Regions from separate parts of the Terrisporobacter glycolicus ATCC 14880 genome, predicted to be linked through region 1. Evidence: riboswitches for the same ligand, from Rfam matches in the RefSeq annotation. Region 1 holds a riboswitch; each other region holds the start of a gene.
The links. Region 1 has a riboswitch for S-adenosylmethionine ahead of TEGL_RS15195 (MetQ/NlpA family ABC transporter substrate-binding protein). Riboswitches for the same ligand answer to the same signal wherever they lie in the genome.
Positions count from the first base shown of each region.

Region 2: linked by a shared signal. The riboswitch ahead of TEGL_RS03630 (Na+/H+ antiporter NhaC family protein) and the one ahead of TEGL_RS15195 (MetQ/NlpA family ABC transporter substrate-binding protein) in region 1 are both predicted to bind S-adenosylmethionine.
Region 3: linked by a shared signal. The riboswitch ahead of TEGL_RS06865 (methionine ABC transporter ATP-binding protein) and the one ahead of TEGL_RS15195 (MetQ/NlpA family ABC transporter substrate-binding protein) in region 1 are both predicted to bind S-adenosylmethionine.
Region 4: linked by a shared signal. The riboswitch ahead of TEGL_RS05135 (ECF-type riboflavin transporter substrate-binding protein) and the one ahead of TEGL_RS15195 (MetQ/NlpA family ABC transporter substrate-binding protein) in region 1 are both predicted to bind S-adenosylmethionine.

Region 1 is NZ_CP117523.1:3,082,670-3,088,121, forward strand. It holds gene TEGL_RS15185 (sensor domain-containing diguanylate cyclase/phosphohydrolase) at 1-1,295, shown strand, start outside; gene TEGL_RS15190 (PH domain-containing protein) at 1,379-2,002, opposite strand; gene TEGL_RS15195 (MetQ/NlpA family ABC transporter substrate-binding protein) at 2,154-2,960, opposite strand; SAM riboswitch class I at 3,084-3,189, opposite strand; gene TEGL_RS15200 (amino acid ABC transporter ATP-binding protein) at 3,284-3,916, opposite strand; gene TEGL_RS15205 (amino acid ABC transporter permease) at 3,935-4,546, opposite strand; gene TEGL_RS15210 (amino acid ABC transporter substrate-binding protein) at 4,587-5,372, opposite strand.
Region 2 is NZ_CP117523.1:703,263-708,714, forward strand. It holds gene TEGL_RS03620 (C40 family peptidase) at 1-1,355, shown strand, start outside; gene TEGL_RS03625 (pyridoxamine 5'-phosphate oxidase family protein) at 1,539-2,459, shown strand; SAM riboswitch class I at 2,560-2,664, shown strand; gene TEGL_RS03630 (Na+/H+ antiporter NhaC family protein) at 2,767-4,086, shown strand; gene TEGL_RS03635 (undecaprenyl-diphosphate phosphatase) at 4,334-5,161, shown strand; gene TEGL_RS03640 (CD3072 family TudS-related putative desulfidase) at 5,263-5,452, shown strand, end outside.
Region 3 is NZ_CP117523.1:1,388,925-1,394,376, forward strand. It holds gene TEGL_RS06845 (adenosylcobalamin-dependent ribonucleoside-diphosphate reductase) at 1-384, shown strand, start outside; gene hydE ([FeFe] hydrogenase H-cluster radical SAM maturase HydE) at 460-1,518, opposite strand; gene TEGL_RS06855 (hypothetical protein) at 2,011-2,496, opposite strand; gene TEGL_RS06860 (hypothetical protein) at 2,761-3,351, shown strand; SAM riboswitch class I at 3,440-3,543, shown strand; gene TEGL_RS06865 (methionine ABC transporter ATP-binding protein) at 3,631-4,596, shown strand; gene TEGL_RS06870 (methionine ABC transporter permease) at 4,589-5,251, shown strand; gene TEGL_RS06875 (MetQ/NlpA family ABC transporter substrate-binding protein) at 5,281-5,452, shown strand, end outside.
Region 4 is NZ_CP117523.1:1,037,116-1,042,567, reverse strand. It holds gene TEGL_RS05155 (hypothetical protein) at 1-456, opposite strand, end outside; gene TEGL_RS05150 (S24/S26 family peptidase) at 473-952, opposite strand; gene TEGL_RS05145 (LCP family protein) at 1,194-2,210, shown strand; gene TEGL_RS05140 (DUF5050 domain-containing protein) at 2,272-3,366, opposite strand; SAM riboswitch class I at 3,529-3,628, shown strand; gene TEGL_RS05135 (ECF-type riboflavin transporter substrate-binding protein) at 3,730-4,278, shown strand; gene TEGL_RS05130 (ABC transporter ATP-binding protein) at 4,305-5,452, shown strand, end outside.

The DNA of each region.
Region 1 (5,452 bases):
GTAATTTATTGGATGATGATAGTCTATTAAAAAAAACTGACTTAGATTTAATGCATAACAAACATAGAGCCATGAACTTCTATAAGCAAGACAAAAAAATTTTAAAAACTAAAAAACCAATTAGTTTTGAAAATTGTTATAGGCACCCTGACGGTCATATTATAACTGAGGAAAGCATAAAAACACCCATAATTGACGAATCTGGGAATATCCGTGGTATAGTGGGAATATCAAGGGATATAACTCAACATAAAACATTAGAAGAGAAGTTAAGATATTTAAGTGAAATAGATGCACTTACTGATCTTTATAACAGAAATAGTTTTGAGGAAAAAATAAAAAAACTTAATAAAACAAAATATCATCCTCTAGGTATAATAATGGGCGATGTTAATGGATTAAAATTAATTAATGATACCCTTGGTCATTTAGAAGGTGATAATTTGCTAAGAAGTATCTCTAATGTTTTAAGGTCCTCTTGCAGCGAAAGCGAATATGTTTTTAGATGGGGTGGAGATGAATTTATCATTCTTATTCCTAATGCTGATGAGTTAAAATGTGATAAATTAATAAAAAAAATTTTAAATGATTGTAAAAAATATAATTATAAATATATGCAACTTAGTATTTCTTTGGGAACTGTAGTTAAATATGAGATTGATGATAATATTTATGATTGCATAAACAAGGCTGAAGAAAAGGTTTATCGCCATAAATTATTGGATAATAAAAGTATTAAAAGATCTATTATGGATTCTTTACTAAAAAGTCTAGAAGAAAAAAACTTAGAAACTAATGAACATGCCAAAAGAGTAACTAAATATGCCTTAGCTTTGGGACAAAAGTTAAACTTTAAAATTTCAGAATTAGATGAATTAATTCTCGTAGCTAGATTACATGATATTGGTAAAATAGGCATTTCCGAAGATATATTATTAAAACCAGGTTCCCTTACTAGTGAAGAATTCGAAATAATGAAAACCCATACAGAAAAGGGGTATCGCATTATAAATGCATCTAGTGAACTATATACTGTTGCAAAATGCGTTCTTACACATCATGAAAGGTGGGATGGCAAGGGCTATCCTCTTGGACTTAAAGGAGATGAAATCCCCTTGGTATCTAGAATAATTAATATTGCTGATTCTTTTGATGTGATGACTAATAATAGACCTTATAAAAATACAAAAAGTAAAAATGAAGCTATAAAAGAGCTCCAAAGGTGCGCTGGAACACAATTTGATCCTACTTTAGTATATTATTTCATAGAATATATTAATGATATAGAGGAATAATTCCCCTATATCATTTTTAATTTTATAACTTTTTAAGTTGTATTCTATAGTATTTTCAGATTACTTCTAATTCTTTAGCTTTGTTAATTATTTATATATTTTTCAAAAACATATCCAAAATCTTTGTTATTATAATTTTCTCTTATATCGCTCATCCAGCTAAAATTAAATTTAGTAATTTCCTCTATCATATTAGCAGTATTACCCTCCATACGAGATCTACTTATAGCATCATTTGCCATGTCTAAGCTTTTCATTCCATATTCATAAGACTGTTTATTTTTATGTTGTATTTTCCCAATTTCAAATAAAGCTTTATATAAATCTTTTAATTGTTCTATTTGTTTTTTATCAACATCTATACTAAAATAATTGTCTGCAAAACTAAATTTTATTTCAACATCTAAATCTACTGTTCCTGCTGTTTCTAGTGTTACCGAATGAACATTTTCACTACGAAACTCATGTCTTTTTACTACTCTTTTCTTACTTACAGCAGATGCACCATCAACATGTATTAATCCTCTATTTGTAAATACATACTCATCTGATTTTGATTTTATAACAAAGTAGATTTTCTCCCCATCTTCATTCATTATATAATCATCTCCATCAACTTTGTTAAAGTCCTTTGGATCTATTATCTTACCTATATCAGATAAACCTAATGTATCTGCTGCCATTTTTCCAAATATATTGCCTGCCATATTGTCCTCCAAGTTATTTAATTTTTTAATACATTTATATTATATCATGTTAATATTTCTATTCAATCATGATAATTTTAACATTAATTATAGGACAAATTTCATCGAAATGTATTATTTTATATGTTTCATTTAGACAACTATGTTTACTTTAAAATACAGGTATTACAATTCCATTATATTTAGATTCTATAAGTTCTCTGCATTTATCAGATGTAAGAACTTCTTCTAGCACTTTTATTGTTTCACTATTTTTGTCTTCTACTCTATATACAAGCAAATTAGCATATTCATCATTTATGGGTGCTGTATAAATTCCATCTTCCTTTGCACTAAGTCCTGCAGGTATAGCATAAGTTGTATCCACAAATCCAGCTGTAACATCTTCTAATGATGGAGGTATTTGGGCCACATCTAATTGAACAAATTCTAAATTTTTTGGATTTTTAGTAATATCATTAACACCAACTATATCACCTTCTATTAGAGTTATTAATCCTTCACTCTCCAAATATCTTAAAGACTTTGATGCTGAGGCAGCATTATCACTTATGGCAATCTTGTCTCCACTTTTAAATTCCTCAATAGAATTTATTTTCTTGGAATATAATACTCCTGGACAAACATATAGTTTAGATCCTGCCATTATTTTATATCCCTTACTTTTTACTGCCTCATCTAAATAAGGCTTATGTTGAAATAAATTTGCATCAATTTCTCCATTATTTAATGATTCATTAGGTAATACATAATCATTAAATATTACAACCTCTAACTTATATCCTTTTTCTTCTATAAGTGGTTTTAACTCTTCTAATAATTCTCCACCAGGAACTAATGTAGCTCCCACTTTAATTATTTTATCCTCTTTAGATTCAGGCGATGAATTTGAGCATCCAACTAACGATGCACATAATACTGCACTTAGTGCTAAGTTTAATAATTTTTTTAATTTCATAATAATGTTCCCCCTTAAATTTGTAGTAAAATAAAAATCTCTGTAGCTCCTCCATTACTTGAAATTCCATCCATATAAAATAAAAAAACTTGAGTATAAACTCAAGTTTTAATAGCGAATTTATACTTATCTTTCAGTAAATATACTGCAGGATTTAGCACCATGTATATAAAAATATACTGGTTGCCGGGTTTCATAGGGCCAGTCCCTCCACCACTCTAGATAAGAGATATTTATTTTTTAATTTGATAATTATAGTAACACCATTCTTTTTTAAAGTAAATTATATAATTTAATTTTTATACTTTTATTTATTTTTCATATTAGCTTCCTATTTTTATTATTTTATCTTTTATCTTGTTAGCAAATCCTATATCATGAGTTATTATCAAAATTGCCATGCCTTTTGACTTTAAATTTCTTATTATTTGAGAAACTTTCTCTATTGAATCCACATCTAGTGCTGATGTTGGTTCGTCAAAACAAAGAATTTTTGGCGTTAATGCACAAGCTCTTGCTATGGCAACCCTTTGACATTGTCCTCCAGATAATTCATAAGGATAAGCATTTATTTTTTCTTCTAAATCTACCATTTTCAAAATTTCTTTTGCTTCTTTTATTGCATTTTCTTTAGATTTTTTCAATACATTTACTGGAGCTGATATTATATTTTCTAAAACAGACATATGTGGAAATAAATTAAAATTTTGAAATACCATTCCTGTTTTATTTCTATTTTTTAATATATGATTTTTATCTTTCATTACACAATTATCTAATATTATTTCTCCATCATCAAAATCTTCAAGACCATTTATGCATCTAAGAATCGTAGTTTTACCTACACCTGATTTTCCTAAAAGTACGCATACTTCCCCACTGTTTACTTCAAAATTTATATTATCTAGTACTTTATTATTTCCAAAGGATTTAGTTAAATTTTTCACTTGTAACATAATTTTTCTCCCATCTTTTTATCTATAATACGCATACTTGTTTTCAAATTTTTTAAACATAATTGTCAAAATTCCAACTAAAACTAAATACACTGCCCCAGCTTCTATTAAGGGAACTATACTTGCCTGTTGATTTTGTGCTATTTGAGCGATTCTCAATATATCATTTAACCCTATTGCATAAACTATAGCAGTGTCTTTAATTAAAGTTATTACTTCATTTGACATGGCAGGTAACACTCTTTTTATGACTTGTGGAAAAATTATTTTTCTGTACATTTCAAATTTACTAAATCCTAGTACAAAAGCACCTTCATATTGACCTTTGTCTATAGATTGAATTCCACCTCTAAATATTTCAGCAAAATAAGCTGCATAGTTTAATGAAAATGCTACGATTACTGCATCAAATCTGTCAAATATTATTCCCATTAAAGGAAGACCGAAAAATACAAATACAAGTTGTAATAATAAAGGTGTTCCTCTCATAATTAATATATATATATTTGCCATTTGGCTTATCATTTTATTTTTAGATAATCTTATAAAAGCTATCATAATTCCAAGTGGTACTGATATTATCAATGTTATAAAAAACACTGATAATGTAATTTTTAATCCTTCTAGCATTATATAATTTCCTCCTTGTTTTTTCCTTAATTTTTATATCTTAATCAGCTTTGCCAAACCATTTTTTATAAATTTCATCAAAAGTTTTATCTTCTTTTATTTTTTTTATTGTCTTATTTACCTTGTTTCTAAGCTCAGTATCATCTTTTCTAAATGCAACAACATAATCTTCTGTTCCAAAATTATCATCTAATATCTTATATTTTTCTTCACCTTTTTTACTTATATAATATTTAACTAAAGTTTCATCTCCAACTATTGCATTTATTCGTCCTGCTTCCAAATCCCTAAAAACTTTATCAAAAGTATCATATAATACTGGTGAGCCATCTAAGCTTTTTAATACTTTTGTATCTTTTTCTAAAGCTTCTTGACCCGCAGATCCTTGTTGAGTTCCTATTATTTTACCTTTTAAATCCTCTTTCTTTTTAATTGGTGAATCTTTTAGAGTTACTATAAGCTGACTATTTTTCATATATGCATCTGTATAAGCAACTTTTTCTTTTCTCTCTTCGGTCAATGAGTATCCATTCCATATGGCATCTATATTTCCTGAATTTAATTCAGTTTCTTTCATCGACCAGTCTATGTTTTGAAATTTCACATTCATATTTAGTATCTTGAAAGTTTCTGTGGCTAAATCCACATCAAAACCCACTGTGTTTCCATTGTCATCTAAATATCCCATAGGAAAATATGTATTATCATATCCTACTACTATTTCATTATCATTTGAACCTACATCTTTTTTATTACACCCTACTACCCCTATCATAATTACTAAAACTGATAATCCCATTGTTAATTTTTTTAATACCTTTTTCATTTTTTTCTCCTCCTAATAATTTAATTTTTATTTATTATTGCAATAAAAAAACCACATAGGCTAATACCTATGTGGTTAAT
Region 2 (5,452 bases), 1.7 Mb from region 1:
TGAGTATAAATAAAAAATATGTAATGGCAGGTATGCTAGCTACAGCGTTAGTAGCACCAATGACCGATGTGACGAACTCTCATGCAGATGATACAAGAACAATAACAGGAAGAGTAAACTTTAGAACTGGACCAAGCAAGTCATATGATTCTATGGGTAAAATAGAAAAAGGAAAAACAGTTACTTACTTAGGTTCAAATGGCAGTTGGAGAAAAATAAAATATAACTCAAAAACAGGTTATGTTCACAAGGATTATATATCAGATGGAACATCAACTTCAACGAGTGAGAAATATGTTAATACTTCAGCTGGATTAAATGTAAGAAAAGGTCCATCAACTAGCTATGCTAAGATAGCAACATTAACTAATGGAACTAAAGTTAAAGTAATAACTACAAGTGGTGATTGGTCAAAAATTTCTAGTGGAAGTATAACAGGATATGTTTCAAATCAATATTTAAGCAGTAAAGCACCAAGTTCAGGCAATACTTCAGATAATGATAGTAATGAAACATCAATTACAAAATATGTGGATGCAAGTGTTGGACTAAATGTAAGAAAAGGGGCAGGAACAAACTACTCAGTAATAACTACATTAAGTCATGGAACAAAAGTAACTGTAAAATCAACTAGCAATGGATGGTCAAAAATAACTAGTGGAAGTGTAACAGGATATGTTTCTAGTTCATATTTAAGTAGTAGTAAGCCAAGTACTGGCAATAATTCAAATAGTGAAACATCAACTACTAAATACGTAGACTCAAAAGCTGGATTAAATGTAAGAAAAGGAGCTGGAACAAGCTACTCAGTAATAACTACATTAAGTCATGGAACAAAAGTAACTGTAAAATCAACTAGTAATGGATGGTCAAAAATAACTAGTGGAAGTGTAACAGGATATGTTTCGAGTACATATTTAACTAGTAAAAAACCATCTTCTGGAAGTTCTTCAGATTCTAATACTTCAACTAGTACTTCAGCAAGTAAGGTAATTTCTTATGCAAAAAAATTATTAGGAAAGCCTTATGTATGGGGTGCTCAAGGACCTAGTGGATTTGACTGTTCAGGGTTTACATACTATGTATTTAAAAATGCTGCTGGAATAACATTACCAAGAACATCATCTTTACAAAGTAACTATGGAACTTATGTAAGTAGAAGTAATTTAAAACCTGGAGACTTAGTATTCTTTGACACTGTTGGATCAAATAATGGTGGAGTTACTCACTGTGGTATTTATATAGGAAATGGACAATTAATCCATGCTGCATCTGGGCAAGGAAAAGTTGTTATAAACGATATGAATAGTTCGTACTATGTAAATACTTATGTAAATGCAAGAAGAGTTTTATAATCATCGAAAAGAAAAAGTACATATTGGAATTATTAAGTAAATCTTAATAATTCCTTTTTTTATTATTGAAAAAAATATAAAGATAATAAAAACATAAGATGTTTACACATTTAATAGACGTGAGTTATGAAAAGTGTAACAATAGTAAGAAAGGTATATATGATAATAATTCCTAAAAAATAAATGTCAAATAATAAGATTTATTATGAAGAGGTGGATAAAATGAATATTACTCTTATTTTATATGAAAGTAAGTATGAAACATGTAAGGTTATCTCAAACACCGTATGTCCAATATTAGGCCCAGCAAAATCTTTTGACATTAATGATTCACCGCATGATATTAAACATTATTCTAATATTGTTTTAGTGTTTTCTTTGTATGGACAAAATAACTGTGAAAAAATTTTGAAATATATAGAGGAAAATAAAATAGACTTAAATAATAAAAGAGTGGCCTTAGTATGTATAGGATTAAATAAACAAGAGGCATTAAATAAGATTGAACAATTAAAAAAAGTTGTCAATAATGAAAATATTTTTTGTGAGTATATAAAGGGTGAAATGTTTATAAATAAGTTTACTACTGAGGATAACAAAGTATTAGAATTAGGTAAAAACTTGAGAGAATATTTTAATACACCTAAGTTTATACCTCCAGTTAATATAACTAAAAAAGAAATTGAAACCTTTCTTAAAAATAAAAATACATGTACACTTGCTACTGGATATGGAGACTTTGTAAGGGCAACACCTTTAGAATATGAGTATTACGATGGAAACATTTATATAACTAGTGAAGGTGGTCTAAAGTTTATAGGGCTTTCAAAAAACAATCAAATATCTCTTTGTGTATATGAAGATTATAAAAGTATGAATAATTTATGTGGTTTGCAAATAAGTGGAGAAGCAGAAATTATAAAACCTTGGTGTGAAGAATATATAGACTTACTTATTAGAAAAAATATTAAGGTAGAAAATATATCAAAATTACCTTTTGATATGAATGTAATAAAAATTGTACCAAGTAAGTACGAATTTTTATATTCTAAATTTAAAAATTTGGGATTTGACACAAAACAAATCTATATACCTGAAAAATAGTCTGTACTTTATATGTTATATTAGAATTTTTTAATAATAAAAAGTTGACAGTAAATAAAAAATATTCTAATATATTAATTAATAAAAATAAATATTTACTTACTTATCAAGAGTGGTGGAGGGACAGGCCCTATGATACCCGGCAACCGATATATATTTATATAAAAAGGTGCTAAATCCTGCAGCGAAGGCTGAAAGATGAGGAATAACATAGTTTATAAAAGCTTGAGATTATTCTCAAGCTTTTTTTATTCTTGAAAGTAAAATTTCAACTGATAGTAAGTATTATAAGGAAGGGAGAATAATTATGAGCAAGGAAAGACAAAAAGGTAGTGCATTGGCATTGTTGCCATTAGTAATATTTTTAGTTTTATTTATTGGAAGTGGAGTTATAAGTGGAGATTTTTATAAAATGCCTACTTTAGTAGCTTTTATAATTTCAACAGCAGTAGCATTTCTATTTAATAGAAAAGCTGATTTTAATAAGAAGATGGAAGTATTTTGTAAAGGTGGAGGAAATAAAGATATTATTTTAATGCTTATAATATTCTTATTTGCTGGAGCTTTCAGTGGTGTATCAAAAGCCATGGGTGGAGCTGATTCTGTAGTAAATTTAGGTTTATCAATAGTACCAGCTAACTTATTAGTTACAGGATTATTTGTTATAGGGTGTTTTATATCTATATCAATGGGAACATCTGTAGGAACTATAGCAGCAATAGGTCCAATAGGTGTAGCAGTCGCTTCAAAAACGGGTATACCAGTAGCTCTAGTTTTAGGTGCAGTAGTAGGTGGAGCAATGTTTGGTGATAACCTATCAATGATATCTGATACAACAATTGCTGCTACAAGAACCCAAGGTTGTGAAATGAGAGATAAGTTTAAAGTAAATTTTTTAATAGTACTGCCAGCGGCTATAATTACTATAATATTATTAACAGTAATGAGCAGAGGATATGTAAGCGTATCAAATGAAACATATAACTATGAGTTAGTAAAAGTTTTACCATATTTGTTTGTACTTATTGGTGCAGTTCTTGGAGCAAATGTATTTTTACTTCTTGGTGGGGGAGTAATATTTGCAGGAACAATAGGAATAATAACAGGATCTTTAGATTTATTTGGGGTAATAACAGCTGTATCGGAAGGAATGACAGGAATGTTCGAACTTTGTATGATATCTGTTGTAGTTGGCGGAATGGTTGAGCTTATAAAGTTTAATGGAGGAATAGATTCTGTACTTGATTTTATACAAAGTAAAATAAAAAATAAAAAAGGTGCTGAATTTGGAATAGCAGCATTAGTCAGTATTGTAGATTTATGTACTGCAAACAATACTATAGCCATAGTAATGGCTGGACCAATAGCTAAAAATATAGCGGATGAATATGAAATAGATTCAAAAAAATCAGCTAGTATATTGGATATATTTTCATCAGTATGGCAAGGAATAATTCCTTATGGAGCGCAACTATTAACTGCGGCAGGTTTGGCTGGAATATCACCATTTGCGATAATTGGGTACTTACACTATCCAATATTAATGTTTCTGTGTGGTATAGTTGCTATAGGTTTAGGTCTTCCAAAAGATAAAAGTAATAAAGGAAAATCAGAAAAAATAGCATAGCTAACTATTTAATATAAAAAGTTATCTAAAATATCTTAGATAACTTTTTTTATAATGAGGATAGTTGTGATGGGATAAATAGGAAAATTAAATTTTTATTTTTTGAAAAATTTGTAATTTTATTACAAAATAGTAAGTATAAAATTATGAGGCTAAGTCATACTTTATATGGTATACTAGAAAAAGACCTAAATATTAATTAGGATTTTTTTTATTCAAATAAAGAAAATATAAATGAGGTGAAAACATGGAATGGATAGAAATATTTAAAGCCATCATATTGGGTATTATTGAAGGAATTACAGAGTGGCTTCCAGTAAGTAGTACAGGTCATATGATATTAGTTGATGAATTTCTACAATTAGGTATGTCGCCAGCTTTCAAAGAAATGTTCTTTGTAGTTATACAGCTAGGTGCCATAATGGCTGTTGTAATTTTATATTGGAAAAAGATTTTTCCTTTTAAATTTGATAGAAAACCATTTGTACAAAAAGACATAATTATTATGTGGATTAAAATAGTAATTGCTTGTATTCCTGCAGCAGTAATTGGATTATTATGGGATGACCAAATAAATGCACTATTTTATAATTTCCAAACAGTAGCTACTATGCTTATTATATTTGGTATTTTATTTATAGTAGTTGAAAATCAGAATAAGGATGTAAGACCTAAAGTTACAAATATGAATCAACTTACATATAAAATGGCTATAATCATAGGATTATTCCAATTAATAGCTGCAGTTTTCCCAGGAACATCTCGTTCAGGGGCAACAATAGTTGGAGCATTATTAATAGGTGTATCAAGGGAAATAGCAGCAGAATTTACATTCTTCTTAGCCATACCAGTAATGTTTGGGGCAAGTTTACTTAAACTAGTTAAATTTGGATTTGCATTTACAAGTTTTGAATTAATAGTATTAGGTGTAGGTACTGTAGTATCATTTGTAGTATCTGTATGGGCAATCAAATTCCTTATGGGATATATTAAAAAACATGACTTTAAAATATTTGGATGGTATAGAATAATACTTGGTATTATTTTATTAGCATATTTTTTCTTTATGATGTAAAATAATTTAGAGTTTTAGATAAAGCTATGGTGAAAATAAATTGCCATGGCTTTTTTATATATAATAAAAATAATAATTTATAGATAAAATAAGGAGGAATTATGAAAAGAATTTTAGTTGTAACACATTGCATTTTAAATAGAGCATCAAAAGTTGAAGGATATAATATAGAAGAAATTAACGAAGAAAATAATTTAAGAAAAGAATTATTAAGTGAAGTTTTTAAAAAAGATATAGAATTATTACAATTACCATGTCCAGAGTTTACAATGTATGGTTCAAAACGTTGGG
Region 3 (5,452 bases), 1.7 Mb from region 1:
TTTGTAACAGCTATGAGTCTTAAACCAGAAGAAAGAATAGCTATGCAAGGAATTTGGCAAAAACATATTGATGCATCCATATCATCAACTATAAATTTACCCTATGAAGCTAAAGTAGAAGACATTTATAATATTTATATGTCTGCTTGGGAAAATAAGCTTAAAGGTATAACGATATACAGAGATGGTTGTGAAAGAAGTGGCGTATTATTAAATGATAAAAAAGATAAAAATAAGAAAGAAGAAAAAATAGAAAAGTCTGATGAAAACCATGTTGAAGACGGACATGAAAAATTTATTTGTCCAGAGTGTGGAAATGAATCTATTATTCCAACAGGTGGTTGTACAATATGTCTTCAATGTGGTTATAGTAAATGTAACTAAAGAAAAACAGTTGTTATGTAAATAACAACTGTTTTTCTTATTTATTCAAAATGAAAAGTTTAAAGTATTTTAAACTTATAAGGGACTATTCCAGTTTATATTATCTCCTCTAGATGTATCTAATACAAATCCAGCCATATTTATTCTTTTTTCTATGCAATTTCTACATTCAGCAGCCTCATCACCCATGCAAATTTTATTATCATACAAAGCGTATTTAGAACGAACATCTGTAGGTGAAAGATTTGGCATAACTACATTACATCCAGCATTTAAACCTGCTTCACGCCCCTTTGGATTAATAGTACCAAGTGCAGTAGTTGCAGGTAGAAGCACAGATGGAAGTAAAAGTCGTGTAAGAGCTAAAACAATAATAGATTTTTCAAGAGAACCAGTAGGTTCATCTTTAAAAATAGTATCATGATGAGGAATGAAAGGACCTATACCAACCATTTCTGGATTTAAATCTTTTAAAAAAATTAAATCTCCAGCTATATTTTCATTAGTTTGGTATGGAGAATCAACCATTAATCCTGCACCAACTTGATATCCAATTTCTTTTAAATCTCTAAGACAATTAATTCTATTTGATAATTTTAAATTTTTAGGATGTAGCTTTTTATAATGTTCTTCTGTGGCAGTTTCATGCCTTAACAAATATCTATCAGCTCCAGCATGAAAAAATTTTTTATAAGAGTCATAAGATTTTTCGCCTATAGACAAGGTTATAGCACAATCAGCATATTTATATTTTATTGATTTTATAACCTCAATAATTTTATCATCAGTAAAATAATTATCTTCCCCACCTTGTAATACAAAAGTTCTGTATCCTAATTTATATCCCAAATCTGCACATTCCAGAATTTGTTCTAAACTTAGTCGATATCTCGAAATATTTTTGTTTGAGCATCTTATACCGCAGTAGTAGCAATCATTTTTACAGTAGTTTGTAAATTCAATCAAACCCCTCATATATACCTTATTATCATAAAACTTTCTTCTAGTAGTTACAGCTTTTTCACATAAATAATCAACCTCATCACCCTTAATATTATCAAGTATATAGAGGAGCTCATTTTTATTTAATGAATTTTCTTCATATAGTTTGTCAATTAACTTTATTATATTCATATTTTCCTCCTAATATTTTCATATGAATTCAACAAATAATGCTAAATTTTTAATTAAAAAAGAGACAACAAAAGTACATAATTAACTATTATTTTAAATAAAATAAAGTCAAATTTAATCTAATAAGGTCTACTTATAATTTAAGAAAATACAACTTTACAATAAAAAAACTTTTCTCAAAAGTAATTAAACTAATGAAAGAAAAGTTAGTATTTTTGTAAATAAAGTTATGTATTGATATAAACTAATTTCCTTACAGATCAGTCAATACTTTTCTGGTAGGTAGTAAATTTTTATTAAATTGTATCTAAAGAAAATCTCTAAATACAATGATTAAAAACATATATACAAAAAGTATAATATGAAAATAAATAAAAAGCCATAATTATTTTAAAAAAGATGTTTTAAAATAGTTTTGGCAAGAAAAATATGTTTAAATATTATAAAAAAGACTACTAAGCTTTAAACTTAGTAGTCTTTTTTGTAATAAATCTAAGTGTTTGATTCTTCTAATTCTTTTAAATATATAGTATATCCTATAGCAGCCCCAAAATAACCTAGTACTTTTACTAAGGAAAAAACAGTAATAATCCTCAATCCCTGGTTACTATTTTCATTAAATATTTCAAAATTAGAACTATCGTCAGATGGGTCTGAAGTAACTATGCCTAATTCTAACATATAATTTATTAAGTTGTCGCCTGCAAATATAATCATAGCAAGTAAAAATATTACACTTACCATTTGTGCTATTTCTGCAGATTTTAATTCATTATCCAGTATAACTGGATTATATTTTTCTACATTTGATGCGGACTCTAGTATGGCTTTTTCCGAATAGTTATACTCAATAAAGTTAAGAAAACATCCGATCATAAAAAGCATAGTAGCAAATCTTCCATTTTGAAGAAGTTTTATTTGAATGTTTGTTTCATCAGATAAATTTTTTTTACTAATCCTGGATTTAGATAATGCCATATTTTAACCTCCACAAATTATAGATTTGGATAAATAGTTATAAATATTATATGAATACTATATTAAGATAATGTTTATTAGAGATATATTTTATTATAAAAGGCGATATAATTATAGAAAATTTTTAAAAAATAAATTTTACAAAAACTACCTAATTTTACAGATAATTTTTTTTGCTTTAGAAAATTATTCTACACAAATAAAAAATTTAAAAATAGAGATAATAGTATTTAAAGACATAACTTAAAATGGAGGGTAATTTAAATGAAAAAATTTTTAACACTAACTTTGTCTTTACTTTTACTTTTTACTGCAGTAGCTTGTAGTAACAAAACTAAAACAGAAACAAAAACAGGAACTAAAACAGAAACTACAGATAAAGTAGCGGATAAAACTTATTTAAACACTTATACAGGATTATACGACAAAAATCTTGGAACATTATCTGACTATAACATGTATACAGATGTTAATACAGTGACTAACACTTATAAAGAAAAAAAATATCCTGGTAATGAAAAATATTTAAATGATGTAAAAGCTGCTTACAAAGATAGCAAAGAAAAAATTCAAGCATTTGTAGATGGATTAAAAAATGATGGAAAAACTGAAGATTCAGAATTAAAGAAAATGCATGAAAGTTTAATTGCTGAGGGTGAAAAATCAATAAAAGATATAGATGCTAAAATAGCAAAATTAGATAAAATATCTAAAGATGATTACAATAAAACACAAGATGAATTTATTAAATTAGTAGATGATACAGTAAGAGCTGGAGAAAATGTTACTAATAATTTCGTAAAAATGTTAAAAGACATGGACACAAAATTAGGTATTACTAGAAATACTAAATAATAAAAAAATTATTTGTAAAAATAAAATAAATGATTGACATTCAAAAAGAAAATGGTTAATATTTATAACATAATAAAAATTAAAAAGACTCTTATCAAGAGAGGTGGAGGGACTGGCCCTATGAAACCCGGCAACCAGTACGTTTGTACATGGTGCTAAATCCTGCAACTATTTTTAGTTGAAAGATGAGTATAAATTAGTTATTTAGCCTAAGTTTATACTTAGGCTTTTTTAATACCATTTTTAGACAAAATTAAGAGACTTTTAAGGGGGAATAATATGATACAAATATGTGAAGTAAATAAATATTATGGAAAAACAAAAGTTTTAAATGATATTAATATGCATATAAAAGAAGGCGAGATATTTGGAATAATAGGCCATAGTGGGGCAGGTAAATCCACATTACTAAGATGCATAAATAGACTAGAAACTTATGAGGACGGAAGTATAACAGTACAAGACAGAGAAGTGAAAAATTTAGATGAAAGAGAACTTAGATTTTTAAGAAAAGATTTGGGAATGATATTTCAACATTTTTCATTATTGGAAAGAAAAACAGTATCTGAAAATGTGGCCCTACCACTAGAATGCTTTAAATATTCAAAAAATGAAATAAATAAAAGAGTAGACGAGCTTTTGTCATTGGTAGGAATTCAGGATAAGAAAAACATGAAACCCAGAAATTTAAGTGGAGGTCAAAAACAAAGAGTGGCAATAGCAAGAGCTTTAGCACTAAACCCAAAAGTACTTTTATGCGATGAAGCAACTTCAGCTTTAGATCCAAACACAACAAAATCAATATTAAGTTTATTACAAGATATAAACAAAAAGCTTAATATAACAATAATTATGGTTACTCATCAAATGGAAGTAATAAAACAAATTTGCTCTAGAGTGGCTATTATGGAAAATGGAGAAGTGTTAGAGATAGGAGATACAGAAGAATTATTTTTACAAAATTCTAAAAACTTACAAAAATTAGTGGGAGAAGATGATATCGTACTTCCAAAGGGAACTAATATCAGAATAATCTTCCCAAAAGAAATCTCTAATGACTCCATAATAACTTCTATGGCAAGGGATTTGGACATAAATTTCTCCATTATATGTGGAAAGTTAGAAAAATACAGAGAAGATATACTTGGATCATTAATTATAAATGTTGATAATGATAATAGAGAAAATATAAAAGATTATCTAGATTGGAAAAAGGTTAGATGGGAGGAGATTATAAATGAATAAAACTAGTTTATATACTTATTTAGCTGAAATACTTGGAGATGCTTTACTTCAAACATTATACATGATAATTGTGCCTACTATAGTAGCAACAATTTTAGGATTTATAATGGCAATAATTTTAGTGGTTACCAAGCCAAAAGGACTTAAGCCAAATAAAGTCGTATACAGTATTCTGGGATTTATAGTGAATATGGTTAGAAGTTTTCCATTTATTATTTTACTAATAGCATTAATTCCTTTCACAAGATTTATTGTTGGAACGTCTATTGGAGAAACAGCAGCCATAGTTCCTATTACCATAGGTGCTGCGCCATTTATTGCTAGAGTAATTGAAAATGCATTAAACGAGGTAGATGAAGGGCTGATAGAAGCTGCAAAATCCTTTGGAGCTACAAACTTACAAATAATATTCAAAGTAATGGTAAAAGAAGCGATGCCGTCAATAGTATCTGGTATTACTTTATCCATAATTTCCATATTAGGATGTACAGCCATGGCAGGAACTGTAGGAGCAGGAGGTCTTGGAAAAGTTGCCATAGTGTATGGGCATCAAAGGTTTGATACTTCAGTTATGATATATGTTGTAATTACACTTATTATAATGGTACAGCTAATACAAAGTGTAGGAGACTATGCATATAAAAAACTAAAATAAAAAATAATAAATATAAGGGGGATTTCAAAATGAAATTAAAAAAATTAATAGGATTAACATTAGTAGGAGTTATAAGTGCATCATTATTTGTAGGATGCTCAAAGTCTAGTAAAGAGGAAGATAAAACTATAAAGGTGGGAGCATCTCCAACACCACATACAGAAATTTTAGAGGTTGTAAAACCGCTATTGAAAGAAAAAG
Region 4 (5,452 bases), 2.0 Mb from region 1:
TTTCATATTAATTTCACCATAATCTATAACCTCTTTAGAGGTATTTTTTACTATTATGGCTAAAACATTTTCTTTATTAACATCACTACCATCTTCAACAAACTTTCCAGAATATTGTCCTATGCTTAAGATTTCCATATTTTTATTAGGAATAGAATATGGAAGATTAATTCCTGCCACAGTTATAGCTTCACTATTTTCTTGTTCTAAGTTATTATTTGTATTATTCTGGCTTGATAAGTCTTCACCAGGAGTATATCCTTCTATTTTATTGATATCAATTTTATCAGAATCAACTATTAACTTTTCTCCTTCAATAATTTGATCTGCTTTTTCTTCAGTTTTTACATTTGTTTTTTCAGCTGCCTTATCTTTCTCCACATAGTAACCTATGATGCCTAAACCTATTAGACATATTAAGATAGCAGATATTATAATCATTAATACCTTCTTCATTAAATATATCCTCTCCTTATTCGCCTTCTCTTTTAACAATTGTTTTCATAATAGCATTAATTTTAAAAATGTGGTTTCTAATTGGTCTAAAAAATTGCCATATTTTTATTATACTTTTATATTTCCAGTTGTCACAGGAAATCTCTATACCATTCCTTATAACTTTAGAGCAAACTCCTATAACTTGATTATTTTTTACAACTTCTACCCACTGTTGTGCATCTCCATTCATGACAAAAGTGTTATCATCTATTATTTTATATACCCTATGAAGTACAAATTGCCCAGTGTTCCTTTTTATAAATACAATTTCACCCTTTTTAATTTGTCTGTTTCTTGACGATGTTAATATTACACTGTCACGAAGGTGTTTTAATATGGGCATCATAGAATATCCAGTTACTCTTAGTTTACACTGTCCCCCATTTTTTATTATTTCTTCCATAATAGGTACTATTTCTTTGCCATCTTTGCAGCTATATACATAGTTATCCATTATATTCCCCTTGTTTATATATAATAATTTTATTGTATCTTATATTAGTAAGTTTTTCAAACAAAATAATTTAATTACTTCTTTATACCAAAGTACTTATCTTATCAAATAAATTAAATAGTTAGTATTTGTTGAATTAGTATATAAATATGTATAGTTTTTATGTTATAGCATGTAAATTTACAATATTTGTTATAATATAATTATGAATTTCAATTAAATCAAAAATGGAGGGGATTTTTTGACTCAAAAAAATAAAAAATTTAAATTTACAAAAATTGCTGTTATTTTATTAGTACTAATAATAGCTATTCCATTATTCACTTTTTATCATTTTTATAGTAAATTAAATACAACAAGCACTAAAGTTGAAGATGCTTACAAATCAAAATACGAAACTGTGGATGGTATAACTAACATATTATTATTAGGTACTGATGGTAGGGAGAAAGAACTTGCCTATCGTTCTGACTGTATGATGATTGCCACTATCGATTCTAACAACAAAAATATTAAACTAACATCTCTTGCTCGTGATACTTATGTTGATATTCCAGGTAAAGGTAAGGGAAAACTTAATGCTGCTTATTTTTGGGGTAAAGAAAAGTTGCTATTCCAAACAATAGAGGAAAATTTCCAAATAAAGTTAGACAAATTTATTCAAGTTGATTTTGATAATTTAATGAATATTATATTTTCAATAGGTGGAGTAGAAGTAGATATTAAAGAATATGAAATTAAATCTATAAATGAAATGATACCAGGTTCTTACAAACAATGTACTTATTCTGGTAAGGGCAATATGGAACTTCTAACTCATTCAGGTAAACAAAGAATTAATGGCTATCAAGCTATTGCTTATACGAGAATAAGAAAAGTAGATAGTGCCATAAATAGAGATGAGAGACAAAGAGAAGTTATGCTATCTGTTATAAATACTATGAAGCAAGAAGATTTTTCTAAATATCCTAGTTTATTAAATACACTACTTCCATATGTATCTACAAATCTTACACCAAAGGATTTAATAAATATAGCATTTACTGCATACAACTTCAAGCCTTTAACTATAAAACAAGGGCAGTTCCCAATAATAGATGACGTTCATATTAAAGGTGGTACATACAAAAAAGCTGGTTGGGTTTGGTTATACGATTTAAACTCAAGAAAAGTTCTACAAGACTTTATAAATAACGATGTTGATATGGATAAGAACGAATATTTAAAAGATAATAGTAATATACAACTTAATTATTAATTTAAAACAAAAGACTGTAGTATAAATTTAATTTCTTATACTACAGTCTTTCTTATAGTTTCTACATTTTAGTTATAGAACCACCCGATAAGGTTGTTCTATATATATTGTCGCTAAGTATATCATCAAATTCATCATATTGATCAAATACTATTTTTCCAAAATAAATTCTGCTCTTTGCAATATTTATACCATAATGCCATTGATGCTTACTTGTTTTTTTTATAGTTTTTCTGTTACTTCCATCTAAATTCATTGAACATACATTGCCACTTGAATTAATATAATAAATTTTATTATTGTACAAGTTTATGCTTGAAGTGAAATTTTTCGATAAACATTTGTTATTTTTTCCAGTAGATGATATCTTATATACTTCACAAGTATCGTCATTTTCATTGTAAGAATCCTTATCATTATAAACTGTATAATAAATGTTTCCTTTATAGTAAACCATATCTTCTATAGAAGATTCTTCTTTTTTGCCAGATTTATATTTATAAACAGTAGTTCTTTTTTTAGTTTTTGTGTTTATTTTGTATATTATAGAATTATCATATCCATTTGCTACTATATAGATATAGTCGCCAGATAAGGATATATTATCTATCACTCTTGATGATGTAGTATATAATGTTGAAACAGTCTTTTTAGCTGATAAGCTGTAACAACGCAAAGACATTGCTTCATCATAATTACTATTTACGCTTTCTTTTATATAGTATAAATAATTATCTTTTACTATAATTGGATTGTATCCATAATTGCTTATTAATCTAGTTTTCTCAGTCCCATCAGTTTTAACTCTATAAATACCATACCTATTACCAGAGTCGTATATTCCCACATAATACATGTACTTGCCAACTACATTTATGTATGGTTCTTCTGATGCATTATTTACTATTTGTTTTTTTGCACTTCCATTTTTATAAGTTCTGTAAATATAGTAATAATTTGCCTCTTTAGTTTCTTTATATATCTTGCTACTTCTTATATAAGAGTAGTTTCCATTTGCAGCTGCATACCCTCCATTACTAATATTTGAATTACTGTTCCCATATACTGAAGCCCCATCAACACTTTTTGTAAACCCGCAAGTAATTATCACTCCTACTATTAATATAATAGATAAAAATTTCTTTAATTTACTCATAAATTCCCCCCACTTTTACTTTAATTAATATTAATATACTTTAAAATATGATTTTCCTCCATAAGTCCTTTATAAATGTAATTATTTTGTAAATTATTTAAACTTGACAAATTTCGACTTATTTTGTAGAATATTTTGTGGAACTCACATAAAATTAAATATTACTTATCAAGAGAGGTGGAGGGACTGGCCCTGTGAAACCCAGCAACCGGTCTAAAGACAAAGGTGCTAATTCCTACAGAAGAATTCTGGAAGATAAGATTACGCATATAATCTCTTTCTTATCAGAAAGAGATTTTTTTTATATAAAAGTTCATTAATAAATTTTAAATATAAAGAAACGAATGGAGAAAAAGGAGTAATATGATCAAAATAGATACAAAAACAATAGTAACAATCGGTGTTGCTTCTGCTCTTTATGGAGCCTTAGGGTTTGTTGGAATACCCATAGGACCTAACACTCAATTAAAACCTGCCATAGCTTTGCTTGCTATATTCTCTGCTCTATTTGGTCCATTTGTTGGATTTTCAATGGGGTTTTTAGGACATATGTTAACTGATATGATTGCCGGTTGGGGAATCTGGTGGGGCTGGGTTGCAAGCTCTGGTATTATGGGTCTTTTTATGGGACTAGTTTTCAAATGCAAGAAATTTAGTATAAAAGATGGATTATGTAATAAGTTCCATGTTTCATATCTTGTGATTACAGGTGTGATTGGTATTATCTTAGCATTTGTATTTGCTGCAGGTTTTGACGTGCTTGTTATGGGTGAACCTTTAGATAAAATGAAAATTCAGGCAGCTCTTGCCATATTTACAAACGCAATAGTATTTTTAGGTGTTGGTGTTCCAACTATACTAGGTTTTGTTAGAGCAAATAAAAAAAATAGTGGGTTAAAGATTGAGGACTAAGCAAAATAAAAAATAAGGAGAATATAATGATAAGTTTTAAAAACTTTAGTTTTAAATATAATAATGTAGTTGATAAAACTTTAAAGGATATAAATATTACTATAAATAAGGGTGAAAAAGTCTTAATAGTAGGGCCAAGTGGTTCTGGAAAATCCACTCTTTCTCATTGTTTAAATGGACTTATTCCTTTTTCATACAATGGTGAAATGGAAGGTTCAATTATAGTAGACAATATTAAACCTTACGAAGAAAGTTTATCAGATATAAGTAAAAAAATTGGTACAATCATGCAAGACCAAGACTCTCAGTTTGTAGGTCTTTGTGTTGGTGAAGATGTGGCATTTAGTTTTGAAAATGATGCTATTCCTCTTAACGAAATGAAAGTTAAAGTTATTAATGCACTGGAATTAGTAAATATGGTTGATTTTATTAATCACAGTCCTTATGAATTATCTGGTGGTCAAAAGCAAAGAGTTTCTCTTGCTGGAGTTCTTGGAAGTAATGCTGATGTCTTACTTTTTGATGAGCCTTTGGCAAATCTAGATCCTGCCTCTGGAAAAGAAATTATGCAATTAATAAATGATATTCATAAAAAAACAAATAAAACTATTATAATAGTTGAGCATAGAATAGAAGATGTTCTAGAACAACCCTTTGATAAAGTTATTATTATAGACAAAGGTGAAGTTAAAGCTATTGGTACACCTGATGAAATTTTAAAATCAGATTTATTAGAAAAAAGTGGACTTAGAGAACCTCTTTACGTATCAGCTATGAAATATGCAAATTGTAATTTGGAAAATATAAATAATTTAAGGGAATTTAATAACTTGGATGAAGAATCTAAGGAAAATATAAAAAATTGGTTAGAGAATAATTCTAAAAATGCTTCTATAAAGGACAATAATAATGAAGAGAAAATCCTTGAGATAAATAATTTAACTTTTTCTCATAACAAAAATAAAAATACTTTAGAAAATATTTCTTTTTATGTTAATAAAGGCGAGATCTTAGCTGTTGTTGGAAATAATGGTGCAGGAAAATCAACTTTATGTAGACTTATAACAGGCATTTTAAAATACAAAGAAGGCAGTATATGTTTAAATAATGAATGTATAGACTCTTGGAGCATAAAGAAAAGAGGCTCTTCTATAGGATATGTAATGCAAAATCC